DNA from 3 places in the Paenarthrobacter sp. UW852 genome. Region 2 is predicted to be linked to each of the others. Evidence: riboswitches for the same ligand, from Rfam matches in the RefSeq annotation. Region 2 holds a riboswitch; each other region holds the start of a gene.

Region 1 (7,769 bases), on a different contig from region 2:
CCACAGCCCAGCGCGCCCTCGCCACCTCACCGGAGGCCTTCGGCCTCTGCACGTCATTCCTCAATGGCGGACTCAAGTCCGACACCACGGTCCAGGGCTTCAAGTCCCTGGCGATTGCCGCCGGCGGCGAGGCAAAGGTTGAGGCGCACTGCCAGGCCGTCGTCGACGCCGGTAAGGCTGCCGGTCTGAAGGTGGACGGCTCCGCGAAGGCAAACGCCGACGTCGATGCTGCCGCCACGTCCGGACTGCCGGCAACGCCCGCGGTCCCTGCCGTCCCCGCGGTTCCGGCTGCACCCGCGGTCCCCGCGGTTCCCGCCACCCCGGCTGCACCCGCAGTCCCGGTGCAGGTTCCCAGCCACGTTCCGGCCGTTCCAGGATCTTCCCTCGATTCTGTCCGCTAAGCGGACAGGGGCTACGGTTTAAAGGCGGGGCTCCTTGGCTTAGGACAAGGAGCCCCGCTACGTAACGTGGGATGGAGGCGTCCACGGGTGCTTGACCCTTTGGCTGATGAATATGTGCAGGCGGATCAGGACGACCCCGCGCTGCTCTTCACGGCTGCCTACAACAGCTACGCGGGGCCGGTCTTCGGCTACCTCCGTGCCCGGGGCGTGGACGACCCCGAAGCCGTCACGCAGGACGTCTTCCTGGCCCTCCATCCGCAACTCGAAACACTGCAAGGCGGGCTGCAAGGGGCAAAATCCCTGGTGTTTTCCATTGCCCACGCCCGCATGGTGGACTACTACCGCAAACGTGCACGAACACCCGCTTCCACGCCCTACGAACAGGACCTGGATGGCCGGCGCGCCCCCTCGGCTGAGGACCAGGCGTTCGGGCGGGACGCTGGCCTGGGGGTCTCGGACCTCCTGGAGGGCCTCGCGGACGACTACCGGGAAGTGCTGGCGCTGAGGGTCGTTGCCGATCTTTCCGTTGAGGAGACAGCGGCCATCATGGGCAAGTCGCAAGGAGCGGTGAAGCAGTTGCAGCGCAGGGCATTGGGCGCACTGAAGAAACGGGCACAACAAACGAACGGCACATCATGAGCGAACATTTTCCGCCCCGCGGGCGGCACGACGCGGAAGCGATCGACCACCTGTTGGCCGGTTCCGGGTTGGAGGGCGATGCCGGGGTCCGCGCCGAACTGCTCGAACTCCGCTCACTGGCGGCCACGGCGCCTCTGCCGTCTGAAGCCGTCCGGGCGCTGATGGTCCCGGCCCCCGCGGTGCGCGACCAACCTGCCGCGCACAACGAACCTGCCGCACACGACGAACTTGCCGCACACAACGAACCTGCCGCACACGACGAACTTGCCGCGCGGAGACGGAAGAAGCGCCGCGCCGCCATTGCCGGCCTGGCCGTTGTTGTCTCCCTGGCTGGCGGTGCTACGGCTGCGGCCGCGTCCGAGGGTGGCATCCCGGGCGCCTTCCAGCATCTTGGGGCAGCCATCGGTTCGGTGGTTTCACAGCTGGCGCCCGGCGCGGGATCCGCTCCGAAACAGGGTGGACCGGCGGGTTCGACCACTGAGTCGCCTTCCGGGGACGTCAGGCCCACTCCTGTGCAGAGCCAACCCGGCCAGGCGCCCGCTTTGCCGGAGCCAAGCGCCCATGAACGCGGTTCCCAGGCGCAACCCGGCGGGAGCGCAGCAACAAAAGCACCCAAGGTTCCCTCGCGGGGCGAGCCCGGCAATGGGGTCATTCCCACACCCCCGGCAGTACCCGTGACGCCTCCGGCCGTGGTTCCTCCCACAATCGACCCGGGAAAGCTTCGCCCATCGGACCTCCCGGTACCCGTTCCCATCCATGTGGAACCCTCACCGCCCGTCATCCCCTCGAAGTGACGGAAAATGCCAATGTTCGTCAGGAACATTGGCATTTTCTGCCATCTCGGCACGCCTTAAACCACGACGGCGGGGTGCGGCTTCGTGTGGAAGCCGCACCCCGCCGTCGGGCGGTTGTGGTTTTGCCCGTTAGGCGGAAACCAGGCTGTGCCAGTCGTTGACGAGGGGCAGGTTGTGCGCCTCGGAAACGGAGTGGTGTGCCACGTGGCCGGCGGCGATGTTGAGGCCGGCAGCCAGGGCGGGGTCGCGGTCGAAGGCGGCCTTGACGCCCAGGTTGGCCAGTGCCACGGCGTAGCGCAGGGTGACGTTGGTCAGTGCGTACGTGGAGGTGTTCGGAACGGCGCCAGGCATGTTGGCAACGCAGTAGAAGATCGAGTTGTGGACCTTGTACGTCGGTTCCTGGTGGGTGGTGGGGTGCGTGTCCTCGAAGCAGCCGCCCTGGTCCACGGCGATGTCCACCAGGACCGAGCCCGGCTTCATGCGGGCAACGAGCTCGTTGGTCACCAGCTTGGGAGCCTTGGCGCCCGGGATCAGGACGGAGCCGATCACGAGATCTGCGTCGATAACTGACTTCTCGATCTCGTAGGCGTTGGAGGCAACGGTCTTCAGGCGGCCCTGGTAGAGGGCATCGAGTTCGCGCAGCCGGTTGATGTTGATGTCCATGATGGTGACATCAGCACCGAGGCCCAGCGCCATGGCAGCGGCGTTGGTTCCCGCAACGCCGGCACCCAGGACAACAACCTTGGCCGGACGGACACCCGGAACGCCGCCCAGCAGCACGCCCTTACCGCCGGCCGGAGCCATCAGCGAGGAAGCGCCGACCACGACGGAGAGGCGGCCTGCTACCTCGGACATCGGTGCCAGCAGCGGAAGGGCGCGGCCTTCCTGCACGGTTTCGTAGGCGATGGCCGTGACGCCGGAGTTGATGAGCTCGGCAGTGAGCTCGGGCTCTGCGGCGAGGTGCAGGTAGGTGAAGAGGATCAGGCCCTTGCGGAAGCGGTGGTACTCGGCCGCGATGGGTTCCTTGACCTTCATGACCATGTCCGCACGACCCCAGACGTCATCGGCTTCGTTGACGATTTCGGCGCCGGCGATCGAGTATTCCTCATCGGTGATGCCCGAGCCGAGGCCTGCGCCGCGCTCAACCAGAACGGTGTGTCCGTGCGTGCGGAATTCGTGGACACCTGCGGCCGTGATGGCTACGCGGAATTCGTTGTTCTTGATTTCTTTGGGGACGCCGATGATCATTTGTGGGCTCCATCGTTAGCGGCCTCTTCGGCCGAAAATGTGTTGCGGGCTGTGGTTCCAGAATAAATCCGGCTGTGAGGCAGGCGACATGGAAGCCCAAGGCTACCAGTCAGCAAAAGGCCGGAAATTCAACGATCTTCTTCATATGGACTCGACATTTGTCGAGCACTCAAGCGTCAGGTGTCGCCTCCTGTTGGTACGCTTTCCAGATGCAGCAGGACGTGGAACAGATCGTAGAACGCGTCGCGTTGAAGCTCGGCCGCGGCTTGTCACTGGAAGACCTCGACGGCGTCCTCCTCGCCTACAGCTCCAACCAGTCGCACGCCGACCGCGTCCGCGTGAACTTCCTGCTCAGCAAGCGCGTCCCCACCGACGTCAGCGCCTGGCAGCTGTCCCACGGCATCTCCACGGCAGTACGCCCGGTGGTGGTTCCCGCCAACGACCAACTCGGGATGTTGGGCCGGGTCTGCGTCCCGCTACTGGTCCGCGGATTCCGGGTCGGCTACCTGTGGGTGCAGTTGGACGCTGAAGAGCAAAGCGCGACGGCGATACTCGCCGAACTGCCAGGCGTACGGGACGAACTGGACCTGTTGGCGGGACTGCTCCTCGACTCCAACACGGCCGAATCAGAGTTTCGGCGCCGCCGCGAGCAGGAGTTCCTTTCGGCCTGCAACGGCGAGTCCAACGCGGTGGCTGCCGTAGCCGGGTGGAAGGAAATCCAAGGGCGGGGTCCGTGGCAGCTGGTGACCATCCTCGACCCGGACGGTGCCGGGTCCGCCGTCGACCCCATCGCAGCAACCCTCACCCACCGCTCGGCGGCGCTGCAGTCCACGATCGGTGTCAACGCCGCCTTGTTCAGTGCCGGAACCGAGACGCATTCGGTGGTCCTGTTCCGGGAATCAGGCGGGAGGGCAGACCATGCACAGGTACTGGTGCACTACCAACTGGAACTCGCCAAGCGCGCCGGAAGGACGGTGGACCGCGTCATCCTTGGCATCAGTGAACCATTCCAGGTGATCCGGCAGATCTCCAGCGCCTACCGCCAGTCCAAAGTAGCGGCCCAGGCTGCCGCGGTTGACCTGCCGCTCGGCGAGCTCGTGGAAAGCCGAGCCGTAGGGGTTTACCAACTCTTTGATCGCCTTTTGGCGCCCGGTGGCTGGGATGACACCGGATCGGTCCACTACAGGACGCTGGAGGACCAGGACAGGAACGGCGAGCTCCTCCCGGTCCTGGAGTTGCTCTACGACAATGACGGTTCCGTCCAGGACGTCGCAGCGAAGCTCCATCTCCACAGGAGCAGCATCTACAACCGGCTGGGCCGGATCCGCCAGCTCATCGGGGCTGACCCGTTGAGCGGCGCGATCCGGCTTGAACTGCATGCGGCCCTGAAAGCACACCGCTGGGCACGGCGACCCAGGATCTAGGCGGCCTGTGCTCCCTGTTTCGGGGATCCGAGGACTAGGAACGCCTCAACCGCTGGCAGCTCCAGCGGCCCATCCTTCGCCTGAAGGTGGCGGTCCGGCTGCTGGTGCAGTACCGGCCATGCCATCCGATCGGCGTTGCCGTACGGGGTAGCCGGGTGCTCACTTCACGGCCTTCTTGGCGGCGTCCAGGATCGCGTCGAGGGCGGTCCCAGTGGATTGCGGGTTCGTTCCGGCGGTGGGGTTCCCGGTGGGGCGCGGCTTGGGAGTGGCGGTCGACGTCGGCGTGGGTGTCGGCGCGGGCGTCGGGGTGGTGGTCGGCGTCGGCGTGGTTGTCGGGGCCGGAGACGGCGCCGTGGTGACTGTATCGGCGGGCACATCGGTGGGGGCCGGGGCAGGCTGCGTCGGGACTGCCGCGGAGGCGCCCGGCGCCGGGTTAGCCGCCGACGGCGCCGCCGAAGGAACCCAAACCGGGGCCGCAAGCGAGACGTGCGGGGCCGGAACCGACGACGGCGACACCTCAGAAGGTGCCTCGGGGACGGTCGCCGGCTGGCCAGCTGCCGATGAGGATGACGCTGTTGGCGCTGCCGACGAGGCCGACGGTGAGGACGCGGTGGAATAGGAAGCCCGAGGCCCGGGCGCAGCCGAGCCCGACTCCCTGTCCCCATGGGCGCTCGCATCTTGGGCGGGGGTTTCATGGCCGAAGAACGGCAGCTCAAGGGCCTGGCCGAGACCTCCCGCTGTGAGCACCAGTCCTACAGCGCCGGCAACAACGGCCATACGCTGGCTCATCTGCTTGACCGATGCGGCCTTTCGAAGCACGGCTTGGGGTTCGCGGTTGAACGACGACGACGAGCCAAAGCCGGTCCTGGCGGGGACGGGAGTAGGTGCCGGCCCGGCAACGTCGACGATGGGGATGGCTGCCGTGGCGGGCTCCGGTGGTGTGGACTGCTGCGTGTCCGGCTTGGGTGCCGGCTTGGCAACGTCGACGATGGGGATGGCTGCAGTGGGAGGGCCCGGAGTGGTGGACCTCGGTGCCGCGGCCTGGGCGGCCTGCACTGCCGGGATCGCGGCGGTGGCCGGTTCTGCGGGTTCGGCTTCAGCCCGGGCTGCCCTTTCCCGCTCGGCTGCCCGGGCAGCCGCGCGCGTGGTGGGCTGGGCAGCAGCGGCGGGTTCCGGCGTCGTACTTGGTGCCTGAGGCGCCGTGGCTGCTTCGGTGGCGGATCCGCTGGGTTCGGCCCGACGGCGTCCGGTTGGCTTGGTGCGCTCGCGTTCGATGAGGGCGCGGCGCGGCTGATCCATGGTTGGGGACATGGTGGTTGCCTCTCAACGCCTTCGAGGTTAGCTGTCGGGTTCGGACGAGGCCGTCCGGCCGCCGAAGCGGCTTCACCCCGAGGACTTGGAAAGTCCGGGAACTTGTGGGTCCCCCGCCTCTGCCGCGGGTCTGGCGGATCCCGGATTGCGGCAGAGCTCGGCGTCAATCCGGAAGCGGCCCAGCGGAGATACGGGTCGCCCTACGACGGTACATGAGCCGGAAAGTAAAGTCACATTAATGTAACGGACGGTACGTCGAGCTAGGCGGGAGGCTCCGTGCGCCTAGGCTTCGGGGCCGGCGCGGGAGCCGGCTACTGGTGCTGGAACTCCGAGTACTGCCCCAAACACGGCCAAGATATCCACCGCCTAAGACTAGCTTCGGCGTCCGACGGCAGGGTAGACATTTCCTATGGACCTGCCAGTGATGCCGCCCGTCTCGCCCATGCTTGCCAAATCAGTTCCGGACATCCCCGATGTGGGTCACTACGAGCCGAAGTGGGATGGCTTCCGGACCATCGTTTTCAAGGATGGGGACGAGGTCATCCTGGGCAGCCGCAACGAGAAGCCCATGACGCGCTACTTTCCCGAGCTGGTTGAGGCGCTGAGGAAGAACCTCCCGGAGAAGTGTGTGATCGACGGTGAGATCGTCCTGATCGAGGGCAACAGGTTGGAATTCGAGGTCCTCCAGCAACGGATCCACCCCGCGGACAGCCGGGTCAGGATGCTCGCCGAGAAAACGCCGGCTTCCATGGTCGCGTTCGACATTCTTGCCCTGGGCGAGGAAGACCTGATGGGCAGGCCCTTCTCGGAGCGCCGGGCCATCCTGGAATCGGCCTTGGCCAGGGCCGAACCGCCCGTCTATGTGACTCCGGCGGTAACAGACCTCGAGCGGGCCAAGGAATGGTTCGTGCAGTTGGAGGGCGCGGGCCTGGACGGGGTTCTCTCCAAGCCGCTGGATGGAACCTACCAACCCAATAAGCGCGTGATGTTCAAGACCAAGCATGTTCGGACCGCGGACTGTGTGGTGGCCGGGTTCCGCTGGCACAAAACTGCGAAGGTGGTGGGTTCCATGTTGTTGGGGCTCTACGACGACGCCGGTCGGCTGCACCACGTGGGGGTGGTGGCATCGTTCCCCATGGCCAAGCGGGAAGCACTGGTTGCCGAGCTTGAGCCCTACCAGGTGGATCTCGCTGATCACCCGTGGGGCGAGTGGGCCAAGCAGGACGAGGTTGCCGGTGGTTCTCGGATGCCTGGTGCGCAAAGCAGGTGGAGCGGGGGCAAGGACTTTTCGTTTGTGCCACTGCGCCCCGAGCTTGTGATCGAAGTGGCGTACGACTATATGGAGGGCGACAGGTTCCGCCACACCACGCAGTTCCGCCGCTGGAGGCAGGACCGGACTCCGGAGAGCTGCACGTACGCGCAACTGGAGGAGCCTGCCGATTACGATCTCGGGGAGATCCTGAGCCTGCCGTAGAACGTTGCCAGCCCGCTGTTACGTTGTCGGCCCGCAACGTAACAGCGGGGTAGCGACGAAATTACTCTTCGTGTCCCTGGTCGCTGCTCATGCTGCCTTCGGCCGGCGGCGTTTCGCCCGGGGGTACCCCTCCGCCTGGCTCCAATCCCGTGACGTTGCCGTCCAGGGGATCAGGGTTGGCAGAGGCCGCGGGATCGTCGTCCTCGTCCTGGCGCATGTCCGGATCTTCGTGGATGCTGTCCGCATCGGCGGTGGTGTCGAAGGGTCCGGTCGCGCCGCTCACGCCGAAGGTTTGGGGATCGTCTTCCGGGTCATAGCTGGTCATGGTCAAACCCTTTCGTAAGCAGACTTACTATTCGCTTGCCTGGCCAGCCTAGCGTGATCCCGCCGGAGCCAACAAGGGGCACCCAACCCAGGCTCCGGCGTCGTGCCCCAGCGCCTAACTGTGCTGGGTGGCCTAACTGTGCTGTGTGGTCGC
Region 2 (7,769 bases):
AAGGACGCGGTACGGTGGAGATTACGCAAGGAAACTGCGTTCGAGGAGAGCTGAGCTGGATGACGGATCTGATCGATACCACTGAGATGTATCTTCGGACCATTTTGGAGCTTGAAGAAGAGAACATTGTGGCGCTCAGGGCCCGCATCGCCGAGCGCCTGCGGCACTCCGGCCCCACGGTTTCACAAACCATCGGCCGCATGGAGCGCGATGGCCTGGTAATTGTATCCAACGACCGTCACCTTGAACTGACCCAGATGGGCCGCAAGCGCGCCACCGAGGTCATGCGAAAGCACCGTCTCGCGGAGCGGCTCCTTGCCGATGTCATTGGCCTCGACTGGGCGTACGTCCATGACGAAGCGTGCCGTTGGGAACACGTGATGAGTGAGCGGGTTGAACGCCGGCTCTACGAACTCCTTGAACACCCCACCGAGTCGCCTTACGGCAATCCGATTCCAGGACTCGAAGCTCTGGGCGGCCTGCCGACGCAGACTATTCCGCGGCTCGACATCAACCTGCTGCAGGCCATGGATGGCTACGCCGCCGATTCCCGCGTGGTGGTCAGCCGGCTTGCCGAGCCCATCCAGGTGGAGCCCGAACTCCTCACCCAACTGGACGAAGGCGGAATCCGTCCCGGGGCAGCGGTGTCATTGGAACGCGTCGGCGAGTACATTTCTGTCCGGGTTCCCGGCATCGAGGGAGCGCTTGAGCTTCCACCGGAAGTTGCGGCCCACGTGTTCGTCTCCCTGGGCTGACCTCCCTTCGGGGCGCCGCATCCTCGGGTATGCCGTGTCAAACCTCACTTTTGTGCCCTGCGGGACAATGTGACCTGCGGTTTTCCGGGATTGATGATAAGGGAGTGCGTCGTCCTGTTGATAACGAATTTATTACTGCAGGCTTTAATCGCCTATAGTTATCTACTAGCGCCGATACCAAAGCGTTACCTGATCCGGAGCCGAGCTCTGCCAGCGGATCAGGTGTGTCATCCACCACTGGCAGAGGCGGGGGAACCACAAGCGGCTGTCTAAAGAAGCAGCCTTGGGGTGAAGTCCGCAGCAGAAGTGCCCATTTACGCAAGTCCCTCCTGGGATACCTGTGTGCCATGAGCGTTTCGTGCGGACCGGGTCTTTGAACTCTCTGACCCGAATCCGACAGCTAACTTCGCAGGCTTTCCAGAGAGGAACAGAGTTTGACATCGCAGAACGTCAGGGGTCGTCGCCGCGCCACCGGCCCCGCTGTTGAGCTGCGGCCAGCCCGCGCAACAATGGAGGTCCGGCCCCGTGACACTGAGCGCCAAGTCCGCCGCCGTAAGAGCCCATTGCGCCAGGTTGCCGATTTCGCCGCAGCCAGTGGTGTCGGCCAGAAAGCCGGAGTAGCCCTCGCTGCCACCGGCTTGGCGCTGACTGTCGGACTGCCGGCCACAAGCCCCGTGATGGCAACGTCGGAGTCGGGCCAGACCGAGTCCGCCCTCGCCGTTTCCGGCGGCAGTCAGCCAGAGGTTTCCGCGGCCGCATCGGCAAAAATCGACTTCAGCCGCGCCGCCGTCGCAACCGCAGCTGACCCCGACGGCAAGCTGAAGCAATTGCTCAGCGCCCAGTCGGTCGGCAGCATCCAGCGCGCCTCGTCCGTAGGCACGCTTGCCAGCCCCTTGGACAGCCTGGTCACGGCCTCGCCGTTCGGCTACCGGGTCAGCCCCCTCACGGGCGGCACGGGAGACTTCCACCGCGGCCAGGACTTCGTTGCCCAGTGCGGCACCGCGGTGCATGCGGCTGCCACGGGCAAGGTCACTTTCGCCGGATGGCACGAGTATGGCGGAGGCAACCGCGTGGTAGTGGACCACGGCAACGGCCTCGAGACCACCTATAACCACCTGTCGTCCTTCAACGTCAAGGTCGGGCAGACCGTCACCCGTGGCGATACCGTCGCGTTGAGCGGCACCACGGGCGCTTCCACGGGCTGCCACCTCCACTTCGAGGTCCAGGTCAACGGAGAAGTTGTAGACCCCATGGGCTGGCTCTAAGCCAGTTGATGGTCGCCTCTCGCATTTTGCGACACCCCGTGACCTGAATGTGACATTCGCGTTCAACTGTTGTACCGTACAAAGCGCATCGGCTTTTTAGGGGGCCGATGCACTTGAGTGGATTGCCTAGCTCTGCCACCACTCAAGGTCCGTTCGCATAAATCGTCTGGCAGGGGCGGGGGAACCACTTTTGGTCTTCGATAGAAGGCCTTGGGGTTAAGTCGCAAAAGCTTCCTTGAAGCAACGCGGCCGGATGACTCCCATCCGAATCCGACAGCTCACCTCGCAGGCATTGGGAGAGGCTACCTACGTGTCATCACGCACTACCCCTGCGCGCCACCGCGCTGAAACGGTTCGTACGAACCCCTTGAACACTCTTTCCAAGGCTGTTTCGTCCAACGCCGGTTCGGTTGGCCGTCAGGCCGTCGTCCTGGCAGCAGCTTCGGGCCTTGTCCTGACCGCCGGTCTTCCGGCTACGGCAGCTGATACGGACGTCTCCAAGTCGGAAGCCTCCAGTACCCAGCAGATGGTGGCAACCGCCGTCGTCACCGCAGAGCCAACCGCCACCGTGGCCTTCGAGAGCCCGGTCGTGGCCACCAAGGAAGCCCCCAAGGTTGTCCAGCGTGCATCGCAGGTCACCCAGCGCGCCGCTGGTAGCCAGGACGCCGCAGCAGCAGTCACCGCAAAGTCCTCCGAGGTTACGGACGGTGCTGCAAGCGCTGCTGCTTCGGGCCTCGCCGCCATTGCCTACACCGGTATCGGCCACCCCTACGTATGGGGCGGCACCACCCCCAACGGCTGGGACTGCTCCGGCTTCACCCAGTGGGTCTACGCGCAGGCCGGCATCAGCATTCCCCGCGTCAACGCCTGGACGGCCATGAAGCCCACCAGCAACCCCCAGCCCGGTGACCTCGTCATGCAGAACGGCGGAGCCCACGTCGGCATCTACGTCGGCAACGGCATGATGATCAGCGCACTGAACCCGAGCCAGGGCACTCTCCTGCACTCGGCAGCCTCCACGGGCACCTCTTCCTTCTTCACCCTTCGCTAGAAAACATCCGGTTCGTGGCCGGCCAGCATGCCCCCAAGTGCTGGCCGCCCATTACCCGCGTGTAACCCCACTGCACGCGGATACGAAAAGAGAAAATCATGACCAGTGCAAACAAGGTTGCACGGCATCGCGCTGAGGCCCCCAAGACCAGCTCGCTTGCCATCATCGCCAAGGCTGTCGGCGGCAACGCCGGTACTGTGGGCCGCCAGGCCGCCGTCATCGCAGCGGCTTCCGGTCTGGTCCTGACCAGCGGTGTGGCGGCCAACGCCGCCGAAACCAACGTTGACCGTGAATCCACCGCGACGTCCACCCTCGATGTCCAGGCAGTGGTCCAGTCGACCATCGCTGCGGACTCCACGGTAGCCATCTCCTACGAACGGCCCGTCGTCACCACGGTTGAAGCTCCGGCTCCCGTGGAGAAGAAGGCCCCCGCCAAGGCAGAAGCCAAGGCCACGGAGAGCGCCAACACGGCTGCTTCCACCGGCAACGCGACGCTTGCCGTCAACAGCTCGGCTACGGCTGCCAAGGCTCCGGCAGCTTCCAGCGGCCTCGGTGCAGCTATCGCCGCCGCAGCTTACGCCCAGCTCGGCGTGACCCAGGACTGCACCATGCTGGTGACCAACTCCCTGGCAGCCGTGGGCATTCACTTCCATGACTGGCCGGCCGGGTACCTCTCCTTGGGCCGTACCGTCAGTGCTGCAGAAGCCCAGCCGGGCGACCTCGCCTACTACGCCAACGGCGGTTTGGCCGGACAGGCCCACATCGCTGTCTATGTCGGCAACGGCATGGCTGTGCACGGTGGATGGAACGGATCCACCACGGCATTGTTCAGCGTAAACGTCGGCTCCGGGCCGGTTTTCATCCGCGTCAACGGCTAATATCGCACCTTTTGGAACACCCCGCAGGCTTCGGCCCGCGGGGTGTTCTGCTTTAACCACGCATGAACATTTGCCGACACTGCACGGGAAACGACAGAAAGATTCGTTGATACGGCATATAAGTGCTTACCCTTATCTTGTCGATCCACAGCCCGTACATGCAGAGGGCAGCCGGCCCTCGTGCCCCTGACGGGTGCGGCCGTGAAGAGGTACGTGCATGCGCACACTCGTTCTGAATGCTGGATATGAACCGCTGGCGGTAATAACATTCCGCCGGGCGCTGGTCCTTGTGCTGACTGGGAAAGCGAGCGTAGTGGCCGAAGGCGACGAGCCTGTCGTCGGGCCACAGGAGATTCTCGGACGACCATCCGTGATCCTCCTCAACCGCTACATCCGTCCCAAGTACAACAGGATCACCGCTGTGAGCCGCCGGGGCGTCCTTCGCCGCGACGGTCACCGCTGCGCCTACTGCGGGAAGACAGCGCACACCATAGACCACGTCCACCCCAAATCCAGGGGCGGCGCGGATTCCTGGGAAAACTTGGTTGCGGCGTGCTTGAAATGCAACAACGCCAAGAGCGACCACACGCTGGCTGAGATGGGTTGGAAACTTCGTTTCAAACCCGGCGTGCCCCAGGGAACCATGTGGCAGATCAAGGAACTCGAGAAACCTGCGCCGGACTGGGACCCGTTCCTGTTGCCGGAATCCGCTGCCTGATCGATTTCTGACGACTCCGCCCGCCCCGGGTAATCTGGGCGGATGGAGTTCAACGCCGTCGTCCTGGCGGGTGGCAGGGCCACCCGCCTCGGTGGCGTGCCCAAGCCGTCCTTAACGTACGACGGCGCCACCCTCCTTTCGCATGCCCTGCAGGCATCGGGAGGTGCAGCCGCCGTCGTCGTTGTAGGCCCTGAGGTTCCGGGCAACGACGCGGCCCTGTACGAAGGCATCCTGAGGGCGCGGGAAGAGCCGCCGTTTGCGGGCCCTGCTGCGGCGATCGCTGCCGGGCTGGCGGCGCTGAGGACCCGGGCCCTGCCGTGTCAGTGGACGCTGGTTTTGGCGTGCGACATGCCCCACGCTGCCCGCGGAGTCGATGCCCTCCGGAACGCGCTCAGGAATCATCCGGACGTGGACGGTGCCATGGCGGTGTCTGCGGACGGTCGTAAGCAGCCGCTGCTGGGTGTTTACAGCACGGCGGCCCTGGAACGGAAAGCGGCGGAAGCCGAGGGCAATTCCGGCTTAACGGACTCTTCGGTCTTCCGGCTGCTTGCTAGGCTGAACCTGCTGGATGTCGCCGTCCCCGCCGGTGCCACGGATGATGTGGATACCTGGGATGACGCCACGGCGTTGGGCATTGACTACGACTTGGAGGCCGACGTGAAGAGCCAGGAAGAGACGCTCGAGGAATGGTGCCGCACTTTGCTGCAGGCCTTCGAGCTGGAAGGCGTCGAAGTGGACGTCAATGAGGTCCTCGCTGTCGCCGGAGTAGCTGCGCATTCGGTGGTGCGTCCCGCTGCTCCCTTGACCACGTTCATCGCCGGGTACGCCGCCGGCATGGCCCGCGGGATCGGCCAGGCCAGCGACTATGCCTCCATGAAGGCGGCCTTGGACCTGGCACGCAAGGTGGCCAAGGAGTACGTGGAGACCGGGACAGACGCCGAATGACCGAGGCCCCCAGGGAGGGCCATCACGCGGCACACACGTGGCAGGAGGCCCGCAGCCGGGCATTCGAGGTTGCTGCGCCCATCCCGCCCGGTCCGGTCCCGATCAGTTCCGCCATTGGCCGCACATTGGCCTCGGATGTCCTGGCCGTGCAGGACATGCCCCACTACGCGTCGTCGGCCATGGACGGATGGGCCGTCAACGGCAGTGGTCCGTGGATCCTTAGCGAGCCCGGGCAGCGGCTCGCACCACACCAAGCGAGCCCCATTGTCACTGGTGGCCTGATTCCGCCCGGCGCCAAAGCTGTGTTGCGCAGCGAGAGCGGCGAGATTACGACGGACGACGACGGTCTGCCGATCCTTGCGCTTGGCGGCACAGCGAAACCGGGGGAGCCACGCAACGGCCAACATATCCGTAAAGCCGCCGAAGAAGCCGTGGAGGGGGAGGTCCTGCTCAAAGCGGGGACGGTACTGAACCCGGCGCACATAGCATTGGCGGCGCTGGCCGGACTGGACCATCTGAACGTTCAGGGCAAGCCTTTGGTCCGCTTCCTCCTGACAGGCTCGGAGGTAGTAGTGCAGGGGGTTCCAGGTCCGGGGCAGGTCCGGGACACGTTCGGTCCGCAGTTGGGTTCTGTCGTGGAACTTTTGGGCGGCATCGCCGGTGAGCAGCTCAGGGTTGGTGACAGCTATGAAGAGTGGCTGGCCGCCCTCCAGGATACTGAGCCGCTGCTTGGCGGACCTGACGCGGACGCCGAACCGCCGGCCGACGTCGTTATTACCACCGGGGGCACCGGGCTCTCGGGGACGGACCACTTCCGGAAGGCGGTGGCCGAGCTCGGAGGCGAGCTGCTGATTGATGGCATCGCCATGCGTCCGGGCCATCCCGCGGTGCTGGCCGAGCTTCCCGACGGCCGGTTCGTGCTGGGCCTGCCCGGGAATCCGCTCGCGGCGATGATGGCCTTGTTCACGGTGGGTGGGCCCCTGTTGGCGGCCTTGGGACACGGCAAACTTGAAGACGTCGCCGAGGTGCCCTGCGGCGCGATGATTGACGCGGACCCCGGCCGTACCCGCCTGATGCCCTTCAGGCTGATGTATGGCCTGGCGTCGCCGGCCCAGCATGCGGCTCCCGGGATGATGCGCGGCCTCGCAGCTGCGGATGGGGTCATGGTGGTCCCGCCGCACGGAGTGCAGATGGGGGAATTGGTCCCTGCGTTCGCCCTGCCTTGGGGCAAGCCGCTGCCCGCACCCAAGCCGGCAGATGACAAGCCCCACAAGGCGCCGGGCAGGCAGGCGAAGAAGGCTCCGGCCGGCCCGGTGGACTGGAGTGCCCTGGACGCTTGAGCGGTGCGTTCGCCTTGGACGGACAGTCCGGCCAAGATGCAATGATGGACTCATGAACAGGCATGCTCCCGAACAGGACATCAACGAAGATGACCTGCAGATCCACCCGCCCAAACGAGCCGCAGCAGGCGTCAAAGCCGTCACGGTGGCGCTTGAACGCGGCTATTCGCAAGCGGGGGTCACCCGTACGGTCCGCTCCATGCTGCGGGTCAACCAACACGGCGGGTTTGACTGCCCGGGATGTGCGTGGCCCGAATCGATCACCGGCCGGCGAAGCCCGGCAGAGTTTTGCGAGAACGGCGCCAAGGCAATCGCCGAGGAAAGCACCACCAGGACGGTGGGCGCGCCTTTCTGGGCCGAGCACTCCATCAAGGACCTCGAAGGCAAGACCGAGTACTGGCTGGGGAGCCAGGGCCGGATTTCCGAGCCTGTGGTCATCAGGCCCGGTGACACCCACTATTCGCCCATCAGCTGGACGGACGCTTTCGCTCTCATCGGGGAGCACATCAACGCCACCACGCCGGACAAATGCGTGTTCTACACCTCCGGCCGCACGGCCAACGAGACCGCCTTCATGTACCAGTTGTTCGCTCGAAGCCTCGGCACCAACAACCTCCCGGACTGTTCGAACATGTGCCATGAATCCTCCGGCAGCGCACTGAACCCCACCATCGGAATCGGAAAGGGCACGGTGTCCCTGGAGGACATCCACCATGCGGAGCTGGTGCTGGTGGTCGGCCAGAACCCCGGAACCAACCATCCCCGGATGCTCTCAGCACTGCGGGACTGCAAGAACAACGGTGGAAAAGTCGTTGCC
Region 3 (7,769 bases), on a different contig from region 2:
ATTACGTGCCGCCTCGCTGGATGATCCGGGAGGGCGATTGGACGTGGTGGCGGGATTCGAACCCGCGTGCGCTGCTTTGCAGGCAGCTCCCTGGCCTCTTGGGTACACCACGCTCCAACGACACTAGGTGCCCGGATACGCGGTTTCCAACGTTCGTTGCCCTGCCTGTCGCGGGACTACGCGGGACTACGCGGTGTTGCCCTCGGTTGCCCGCAGTGACGCGCGATTGAGAAGCCTGGTTACTCCGGCGGTCACTACGAGGGTAAGAATCGCGGCAGCCATATGGGTGTAGAGCATGATGTGCGGCGAGCCGCCGTCGGAGGCACCCGCCGCGGGCACATCGCCGAGCCCCTGGCCCGTGCCATGAAGGTGCTGCACCAGCCCGGTGCCGGGGAAGTAGCCTCCGAACGCGACGAACCCCAAGTGCAACAGTTGCTGCGCCACACCGGATGCCAGCAGCAACAGCAAAGGCCCATGGACCCAGCGGGCCAGGAGTTGCGCAGCCAGGCAACACAGCGCGGCGAAGCCCAAGACGACGGGGATGGCCGGGGCGCTTCCGCCAGCGGCCATGTGGGCGGCCAGCCCCAACCCAACAGCGAGTAGCCCGGAGACCCAGGCCCACTTGTCCTGCACAGGAATTGCGCTCATCGCCGTCCTTCCTCCTCACAGGCTAAACGGCGGAGTGCGAACGGGAAAGGGCCCGCGAACCTATGCGAGGAGGGTGTTCACCAACCGGGCTGCGACTTTGGCGGTCCGGGAATCGATGTCGAACTCCGGATTCAGCTCTGCGACGTCAAGATGGAGCAACTTACCGCTGGCCGCAACCTGGCGACAGATCGCACTGATCACCGGCAAGGGCACCCCATACGCGGCGGGTGCGCTTACCCCGGGGGCTACTGAAGCAGGCATCACGTCAAGATCGATCGTCAGGTAGAGGGCGTCCACGCCGGCCAGGAAATCGGCAACAAAGATCTCCGCGGCTTCCGCCGAGCATTGTTCATCGAGAAGGTACTTCACGCCGAGCCGGTCCGCCGTGTCGAAGAGCGTCCGCGTGTTGTTTGGTTCGGAAATTCCGACGACGGCGTACTGCAGTTCGCGTCCCACGGCAGCTTCCGCGCGGGCCATCTGCAGGAACGGGGTGCCCGAGCTCGGCGTGGGGTCATCTCGCAGGTCAAAGTGGGCATCCAGGTTCAGGACGCCCAGCCGCTTGCCTTGGAGCACCTCAGAACCGGCAACGCCCAGGTAGCTGGCGAACGCGGTCTCATGTCCGCCGCCCAGCACCACGGTGAGGTTCCCGGCGTCGAGCAGTACCGAAATAGCGCGGCCGGCGCGCTTTTGGCCCGCTTCCAATGAGTCGTCCTCCACAACTACGTCACCGGCGTCGAACACGTCCCGGCCCAGATGGAAGGCAAGGGGGCCAAGCGCCGAACGGATCGCGGCAGGGGCCGCTGCCGCACCTGTGCGGCCCTTGTTGCGAAGCACCCCGGCGTCGCTGCAAAAACCAAGCACGACGGCGGGACGCGTGGCTGCTGCGGAGGCTTCGGGCGTGTGCGGGGCAATGGCCTGCCACCACCGGCGATGCTCAGCGCCGGTGCCGTCGAACCGGCCGGTCCACGGGGTGGGGCTGACATCTACTGTGGGGACGCTTGTTTCCATGGTTAAAGCACACCCCACCTCCGATGCCGAAACCAGCAAAAACAGGTGGGGTGTGTCTGGGATTGCGGACTGGGCTATTTGACGCCCAGCAGTTCCTCCACTGTTCCGATTCCGAAGAACAGCAGGAACGCAGCGGCGACGGCCCACATGAGCGGGTGTACTTCGCGGGCGCGGCCCTGGAACGTGCGGATCAGGACGAAGGAGATGAACCCCGCACCCAGGCCGTTTGCGATGGAGTACGTGAACGGCATGAGGGCGATGGTCAGGAAGGCGGGGATGCCCACGCCCCAGTCCTGCCAGTCGATCTTGCCCACCTGGGAAACCATCATGAAGCCCACAACAACCAGTGCGGGTGCCACTGCTTCAAAGGGGACGAGGTTGATCAGTGGTGTGAAGAACATGGCCACCAGGAACAGCACGCCGGTGACGATCGAGGCGAGACCGGTGCGTGCGCCTTCGCCGATGCCTGCGCCGGACTCAACGAAGATCTGGTTGGAGGAAACAGATGCGCCGCCGCCGACGATCGCGCCGAGGGCATCCACCTGCAGGACCCGGTCAACGTTGGGGATGTTGCCATCCTTGTCAACGGTCCCTGCTTCGTTGGCCAGGCCGACCATGGTGCCCATCGCGTCGAAGAAGATGCTCAAAAGGATCACGAATGCCAGGAGCGCTGCGGCAATAAAGCCGAGGTGTTCAAAGGCGCCGAACGGGTTGGCCTTACCTATAAGTGACAGGTCCGGGGCACCCCACTTGGTCAGGGTCGGGGCAACAAGGGACCAGCCGCGCGGGTTGATGTTCGTGCCGTCGTTGCTCGGGCCGATGTGGAGCGTGAACTCAAGGATGGCGGCCAAAGCCGTCGATGCCACGATGCCGATCAGGATGGCGCCACGGACCTTGCGGACCACCAGTGCGATGGTCAGGATCAGGCCGAGGGCAAACACCAGGGTGGGCCAGCCGAGCAGTTTCCCGTCGACGCCCAATCCCAGCGGAACGGTTGTGCCGGCGGCGTCAGGGATGCGGCGGACGAACCCTGCATTGACCAGGCCGATCAGTGCGATGAAGAGGCCGATGCCCACCACGATCGCGGTCTTGAGCGCTTCCGGTACGGCCTTGAATACGGCGGTACGGAAACCGGTGAGAACGAGGATCAGCATGGTCAGGCCCGAGAGGACCACCAGGCCCATCATGTCCGGCCAGGTCAGGCCCGGGTGCGAGGCGACGGTCACAGCTACGAACGCGTTAACGCCCAAGCCCGTGGCAACGGCGAACGGGTGCTTGGCCCAGGCGCCCATGAGGATGGTCAGGATGCCCGCGACGAATGCCGTGGTGGCCGCGACGGCGGTGAATCCCAGCGACGCTCCGCTGGAATCCTGCCCGGAAAGGATCAACGGGTTAAGGACCACGATGTAGCTCATGGCGAAGAAGGTTGCGAAGCCGCCTCGGATTTCCCGGGAGTATGTGGAGCCACGCTCGGAAATTTTGAAGTAGCGGTCGATGGCAGAACCTTGTTTAAGCATGAAGGACTCCGGGGATCGAGGGGAGTGTGCCCTCAAATCCTATGCCGTCGGATATGGGCCTCCTGACGATTCGCCTAGTCTGTAAGGAAGCCAACACTAGGAGAAACCGCCCCATGCGCACCATCCGCCCGCTTCTGGCCGCCGTCGTTGCCGCCCTGGCCTTCGCATCCGCTTTGCTGTTTTCCGCGGGCCCGGCCTCCGCGCACGACGTCGCCGAATCCACAGCGCCGGCCAACGGATCCAGCGTGGCAGCTGTCCCGGCGTCGGTCTCCATCACGTTCAACAACAGGCCGCTGGCCATCGGATCGGGCGTTACAGTCACTGCGGGTGGCGAAAACTGGGCGGATGGGCCCGTCGAAATCATCGACAACCAGGCGGTCCAGAAGATCCGAGAAGGCGCGCCGGCCGGCGAATACACCGTGGTCTGGAGGGTCGTCAGCTCCGACTCGCACCCCATCGAGGGCACCTTCACGTTCAAGGCCGCTGCTGGAAGCACGACGGCGACGAGCGGCGCCGCGGGTGCCTCGCCTTCGTCGTCGGCACCTTCAAATACGGTTCCGACGGCAGGAACTGCAGCGCCCGGTACTGCCACCAGCACCCCGGCCGCTGACGCGTCCCAACCTTTCCCGTGGAGCATCGTGGGACTGGCCGTGGTTGCTGTGGGCCTTGTGATCTATCTCGCCGTTACCGCCCGGAAGAAACTCGCCGCCTCCAGCGACTCAAATGCGGGAGATTCCGCGGAATAACAGGCTTTTCTACGTAGCTGCGAATATCTCGGATTGGTCACTGCGACACGCCAAAATCCCGGTTCTCGTTACTTAAATGTGACTTCGGCGAGATCATCGCGTACCGTAGTAGCTGTGCCTGTTCCACGTAGCGGGCACTTCCGGCCTGATTGCCTAGCTCTGCCGCAGTCCGGAATCCGTTCGCAGACAAACCTTACGGCAGAGACGGGGAACCCAATTTAGGTCGCTTTCGAGCGTGCCTTGGGGTGAAGTCACGATGCTTCCGCTGAACAGCGGGGGATAGTGGCCGGGTGACTCCCATCCGAATCCGACAGCTAACCTCGCAGGCATCGGGAGAGGCTTTTTCATGTCTTCAAGCATTCTTCGCGGCCGTCGTAAGGCGGACAGCGTACGTCCTAATCCGTTCATCTCCATCTCCAAGGCAGTCGCCAGCAACGCTTCCGGCGCTGGCCGCCAAGCAGCTGTTATCGCAGCGGCTTCGGGCCTTGTCCTGACCGGCTCCATCGCTGCCCACGCAGCCGAGACCCCGGTTCAGCGTGACTCCAGCCCCGCCACGGTCGCCGAGACCGTTTCCGAGGCTCCCACCAAGGTTGTAACCGCCGCAGCTACGGCTACCGTCAACTTCGAGCGCCCTGCTGTTGCTTCCGTAGCAGCTCCGGTCATCGAGAAGCCGGCTCCCGTCGTCGAGGCACCTGTTGCCAAGAAAGCAGCAGTGGCAGCAACTGCACCAGCCGCTCCTGTAGCAAAGGCTGCCGCGTCAGTTGCAGCCGCTCCGGCCGCCGCTGCTCCTGCAGCCGCTGCACCGGCCGTCGGTGGAGTCAACGCCGCCATGGTCGCCTCGGCTTACGCCCAGATCGGCATCATGCAGGACTGCACCGCCATGGTGGAGCGGGCCCTCGGCTCCGCAGGTATCCCCGTTGGTGACCTCGCGCCCATGCAGTTCATGAACTACGGCAAGGTCGTCAGCAGCCCCCAGCCCGGCGACATGATCGTCCAGTCCGGCCACGTTGCAATCTACATCGGCAACGGCCAGGCCATCAGCGGTGGCATCAACGGCAACCAGACGGGTATCCACCCGATCAGCTGGTTGACCGCAACTGGTCCCATCACGTACGTACGCGCAGGCGCATAAGCCTCACGCTTCAGTTCAAAGGCCGGCATCTTCGAAGATTCATTCTTCGAGGGTGCCGGCCTTTGGCGTTAAGAAATGTGCGCAAAAGTTCCAGTGGCGGTGAAGCGGCCGTCCTAGGCGATGGCTACGCCGCTTCCGGCCATGCCGTTGCCTGCCGGTAGGGCCACCCTGGCGGAAATTGCCTGCCCCACAGCTTTGGCCTGCCGAAGGACTTCTTTGGGAGTCGGGGTAATGAGTTCTCCGACGCCTACAAGGTGCATCCCCACGGCACGCATTGCCGCGGCGAAATTCTGGCCGACGGCAATTCCAAGTTCTGCCAGCATCCGGCGCAGCTGGCTCTGGGCGCAGCGCGTCACCACGACGTGGTCGGCCAGCAGGACACCTTGGGCGGTGTGGACCGCCCACTGACGGGGAGTGGATTCGAGGGGGCCGAAAACGATCCTGCCCCGGAGGGTGGCCGATGCGGTGCTTCCGGTGGGGCCGTGCCCTATCTGCTGCGACGGGTCGGAGCCCAGGAAATCCAGGCGAACGGCGCGGGTGGTGCTGCGAACGTCCAATTGATGGTTGGCGGCGTAGTTGCGCAGGTGGCGGAGAATCTCGCTGCGTTCCTGCATGGCGGGATCGGCGATGTCGCAGCGCTGGAGCATTCCAGTGTGGGTCGAAGGCCCGGTGGCTGACAGCGACCCGAACCCGTCAACGACGATGGAGCCCACCCCGTAGCGGCTAAGCTCGCTGGCAACAGCCAGACCGGAGAGGCCGGCGCCGATGACCACTGTGGTGGTTCGTTCCGTGCCGGAATCAGGCGTGAGTGACACTGCTTGGTTCCTCCTTGACGTGTGTGCCCTGCGGCATCGCGTGGGATCGCGTCCGAGTTCCCCAAGCGGCCGCAAATTAACGGCCGGGGTGTGTCATGAGACACGCTGCCCGGCTATTCGGTGACTCGAACACTACCGAACTTTTTCGGCCATGGGTAGCCTTCCCGGCGTCGTGTTTTTCGTGTCCGCCAGCAGGCCGATCCCGTGTGGTTTGAACTGAGCCCGGACCGTTATGCACATAGCCCGAAGTCGCCTTGATTCGGCACTTCCGACCGAGAATAGTGGGCATTGGAAGGAGAGATTCCAAGTTTCTCCTACCCCGGCCATTGACATTTGAAGAGTCAGGGAATCCAGTGCGGAGAACCTCTGGCAGAATAGCCGGAACATCAAGCAGTAGGTGGAGAGGCGGGCCCCATGGACCAGCACGAAGGACACAATGAAGTGCCACGCGATGGCGAGGAATCGGCGGTTGCTCCCGGCGGCATCGTCGTTGGAGTGGACGGATCCGAGCACGGCCAGTGCGCCTTGGTCTGGGCAGCGCGTGAAGCAGAGCGTCGCCAGCTCCCCTTGCATATCGTCACGGCCTACTCGGTCCCCATTTTTGCCGCATCTGGTCTGGACGGAGGCTACGCCACCGTGGACGACTCCGTCATCCGCGAAGGCGCCGATGCAATCGTCAAGCAAGCCATGGACAAGGTTTCTGCCTATTCGATCGACGTGGATGCTTCGGTCGAAAACGGTGATGCCGCAGGTGTCCTCCTCGACCTCTCGGCTGAAGCAGCGCTTCTGGTCTTCGGGAGCCGGGGCCGCGGCGGATTCGTTGGGCGCCTCCTGGGGTCGGTGAGCAGTGCTTTGCCCGCCCATGCCAAGTGCCCCACGGTGACCGTACCGCTGTACTGCGCGGACCGCCTTGGGGAGAGCACCGAGGACAAACACATCAAAGCCGAGCACGCCAAGGCCGGCCCCCGTACCGTCGAGAATGTTGTGGCAGTAGGCGTGGACGGCTCCGAGCAGGCCCGCGTAGCTGTTCTCGAGGCTGCGGAGCAGGCACAGCGCATGGGCGCCAAGCTCCGTGTGATCTGCGCTGTTCCCCAATACAGTGGTTCCCTCGCGTGGGTACCGGCCCCACTTGATCGCGATGCCCTCTTCGCCGACATCAAAGTGCAGTTGGATGCCGGCTTGGCGTGGCTTCAGAGCCATTTCCCGCGACTGACCATAGAGACAGAGCTCCGGGACGGCGCTCCGGTGGATGTCCTGGTCGAAACAAGCCGCGCCGTTGAGCTCGTGGTCCTCGGCACCCGTGGCCGCGGCGGATTCGCCGGGATGCTCCTTGGGTCCACGTCTGATGGAGTCCTCCATCACGCGAAGGGGCCGGTGCTGGTAGTTCCGGACCGGGAAGATCCGCGGCTTGCCGATCGGCCCAATTTCGGGCCAATGCTCGGCGCAGCTTAGCGGCAGCGATCCCCAGCGATGGACAGCCAGCAGCCACTGAACCAGCCGGAGGGCCACCCGGCTGGCCCTCGCAAGGCCGCCCAGGGTTTCATCGTGGACATCGCCACAATACGGGGAAGCATGCTTTCAGAGGTTGGGGGGAAGGCCGCCAACCTCGGTGAACTGGTTAGCGCGGGACTGCCTTTCCCGCCCGGGTTTTGCCTCACCACCCACGCGTACCGGCGGGCACTCGCTGCTGCTGGCTTGGATACAGTCCTTCGCGAACTCTCTGAGGCTGGGTCCACGGATACTGGCACGTTGAACAGTCTGGCTGCCCGCGCCCGGTCAGTGGTGCTCGACGCCGGTATCCCAGGCGAAGTCGCGGAGGCGGTCCTCGCGGCATACCGGGAGCTCGGCGAGGAGGTGCCCGTGGCCGTCAGGTCGTCTGCAACTGCGGAGGACCTGCCCGGCG

Evidence for each region. Region 2 has a riboswitch for cyclic di-AMP ahead of NEK97_RS05560 (M23 family metallopeptidase). Riboswitches for the same ligand answer to the same signal wherever they lie in the genome.
Region 1: another riboswitch for cyclic di-AMP. It lies ahead of NEK97_RS15875 (hypothetical protein); the one in region 2 lies ahead of NEK97_RS05560 (M23 family metallopeptidase).
Region 3: another riboswitch for cyclic di-AMP. It lies ahead of NEK97_RS12050 (NlpC/P60 family protein); the one in region 2 lies ahead of NEK97_RS05560 (M23 family metallopeptidase).

Annotation. Positions count from the first base shown of each region.
Region 1 is NZ_JAMSGY010000009.1:67,652-75,420, forward strand. It holds gene NEK97_RS15850 (hypothetical protein) at 1-401, shown strand, start outside; gene NEK97_RS15855 (sigma-70 family RNA polymerase sigma factor) at 489-1,040, shown strand; gene NEK97_RS15860 (hypothetical protein) at 1,037-1,834, shown strand; gene ald (alanine dehydrogenase) at 1,964-3,082, opposite strand; gene NEK97_RS15870 (CdaR family transcriptional regulator) at 3,292-4,506, shown strand; gene NEK97_RS15875 (hypothetical protein) at 4,666-5,817, opposite strand; cyclic di-AMP (ydaO/yuaA leader) riboswitch at 5,820-5,963, opposite strand; gene NEK97_RS15880 (ATP-dependent DNA ligase) at 6,227-7,291, shown strand; gene NEK97_RS15885 (DUF6480 family protein) at 7,353-7,616, opposite strand; gene NEK97_RS15890 (alpha/beta fold hydrolase) at 7,749-7,769, opposite strand, start outside.
Region 2 is NZ_JAMSGY010000002.1:521,729-529,497, reverse strand. It holds gene NEK97_RS05565 (metal-dependent transcriptional regulator) at 60-755, shown strand; cyclic di-AMP (ydaO/yuaA leader) riboswitch at 944-1,185, shown strand; gene NEK97_RS05560 (M23 family metallopeptidase) at 1,190-2,020, shown strand; cyclic di-AMP (ydaO/yuaA leader) riboswitch at 2,158-2,326, shown strand; gene NEK97_RS05555 (C40 family peptidase) at 2,331-3,071, shown strand; gene NEK97_RS05550 (NlpC/P60 family protein) at 3,170-3,949, shown strand; gene NEK97_RS05545 (HNH endonuclease) at 4,167-4,667, shown strand; gene NEK97_RS05540 (NTP transferase domain-containing protein) at 4,710-5,612, shown strand; gene NEK97_RS05535 (molybdopterin molybdotransferase MoeA) at 5,609-6,952, shown strand; gene NEK97_RS05530 (FdhF/YdeP family oxidoreductase) at 7,005-7,769, shown strand, end outside.
Region 3 is NZ_JAMSGY010000006.1:84,509-92,277, reverse strand. It holds tRNA gene NEK97_RS12075 (tRNA-Cys) at 39-112, opposite strand; gene NEK97_RS12070 (hypothetical protein) at 187-648, opposite strand; gene hutG (formimidoylglutamase) at 709-1,656, opposite strand; gene NEK97_RS12060 (NCS2 family permease) at 1,731-3,173, opposite strand; gene NEK97_RS12055 (copper resistance CopC family protein) at 3,287-3,919, shown strand; cyclic di-AMP (ydaO/yuaA leader) riboswitch at 4,070-4,262, shown strand; gene NEK97_RS12050 (NlpC/P60 family protein) at 4,266-5,051, shown strand; gene NEK97_RS12045 (FAD-binding protein) at 5,165-5,866, opposite strand; gene NEK97_RS12040 (universal stress protein) at 6,281-7,318, shown strand; gene NEK97_RS12035 (PEP/pyruvate-binding domain-containing protein) at 7,337-7,769, shown strand, end outside.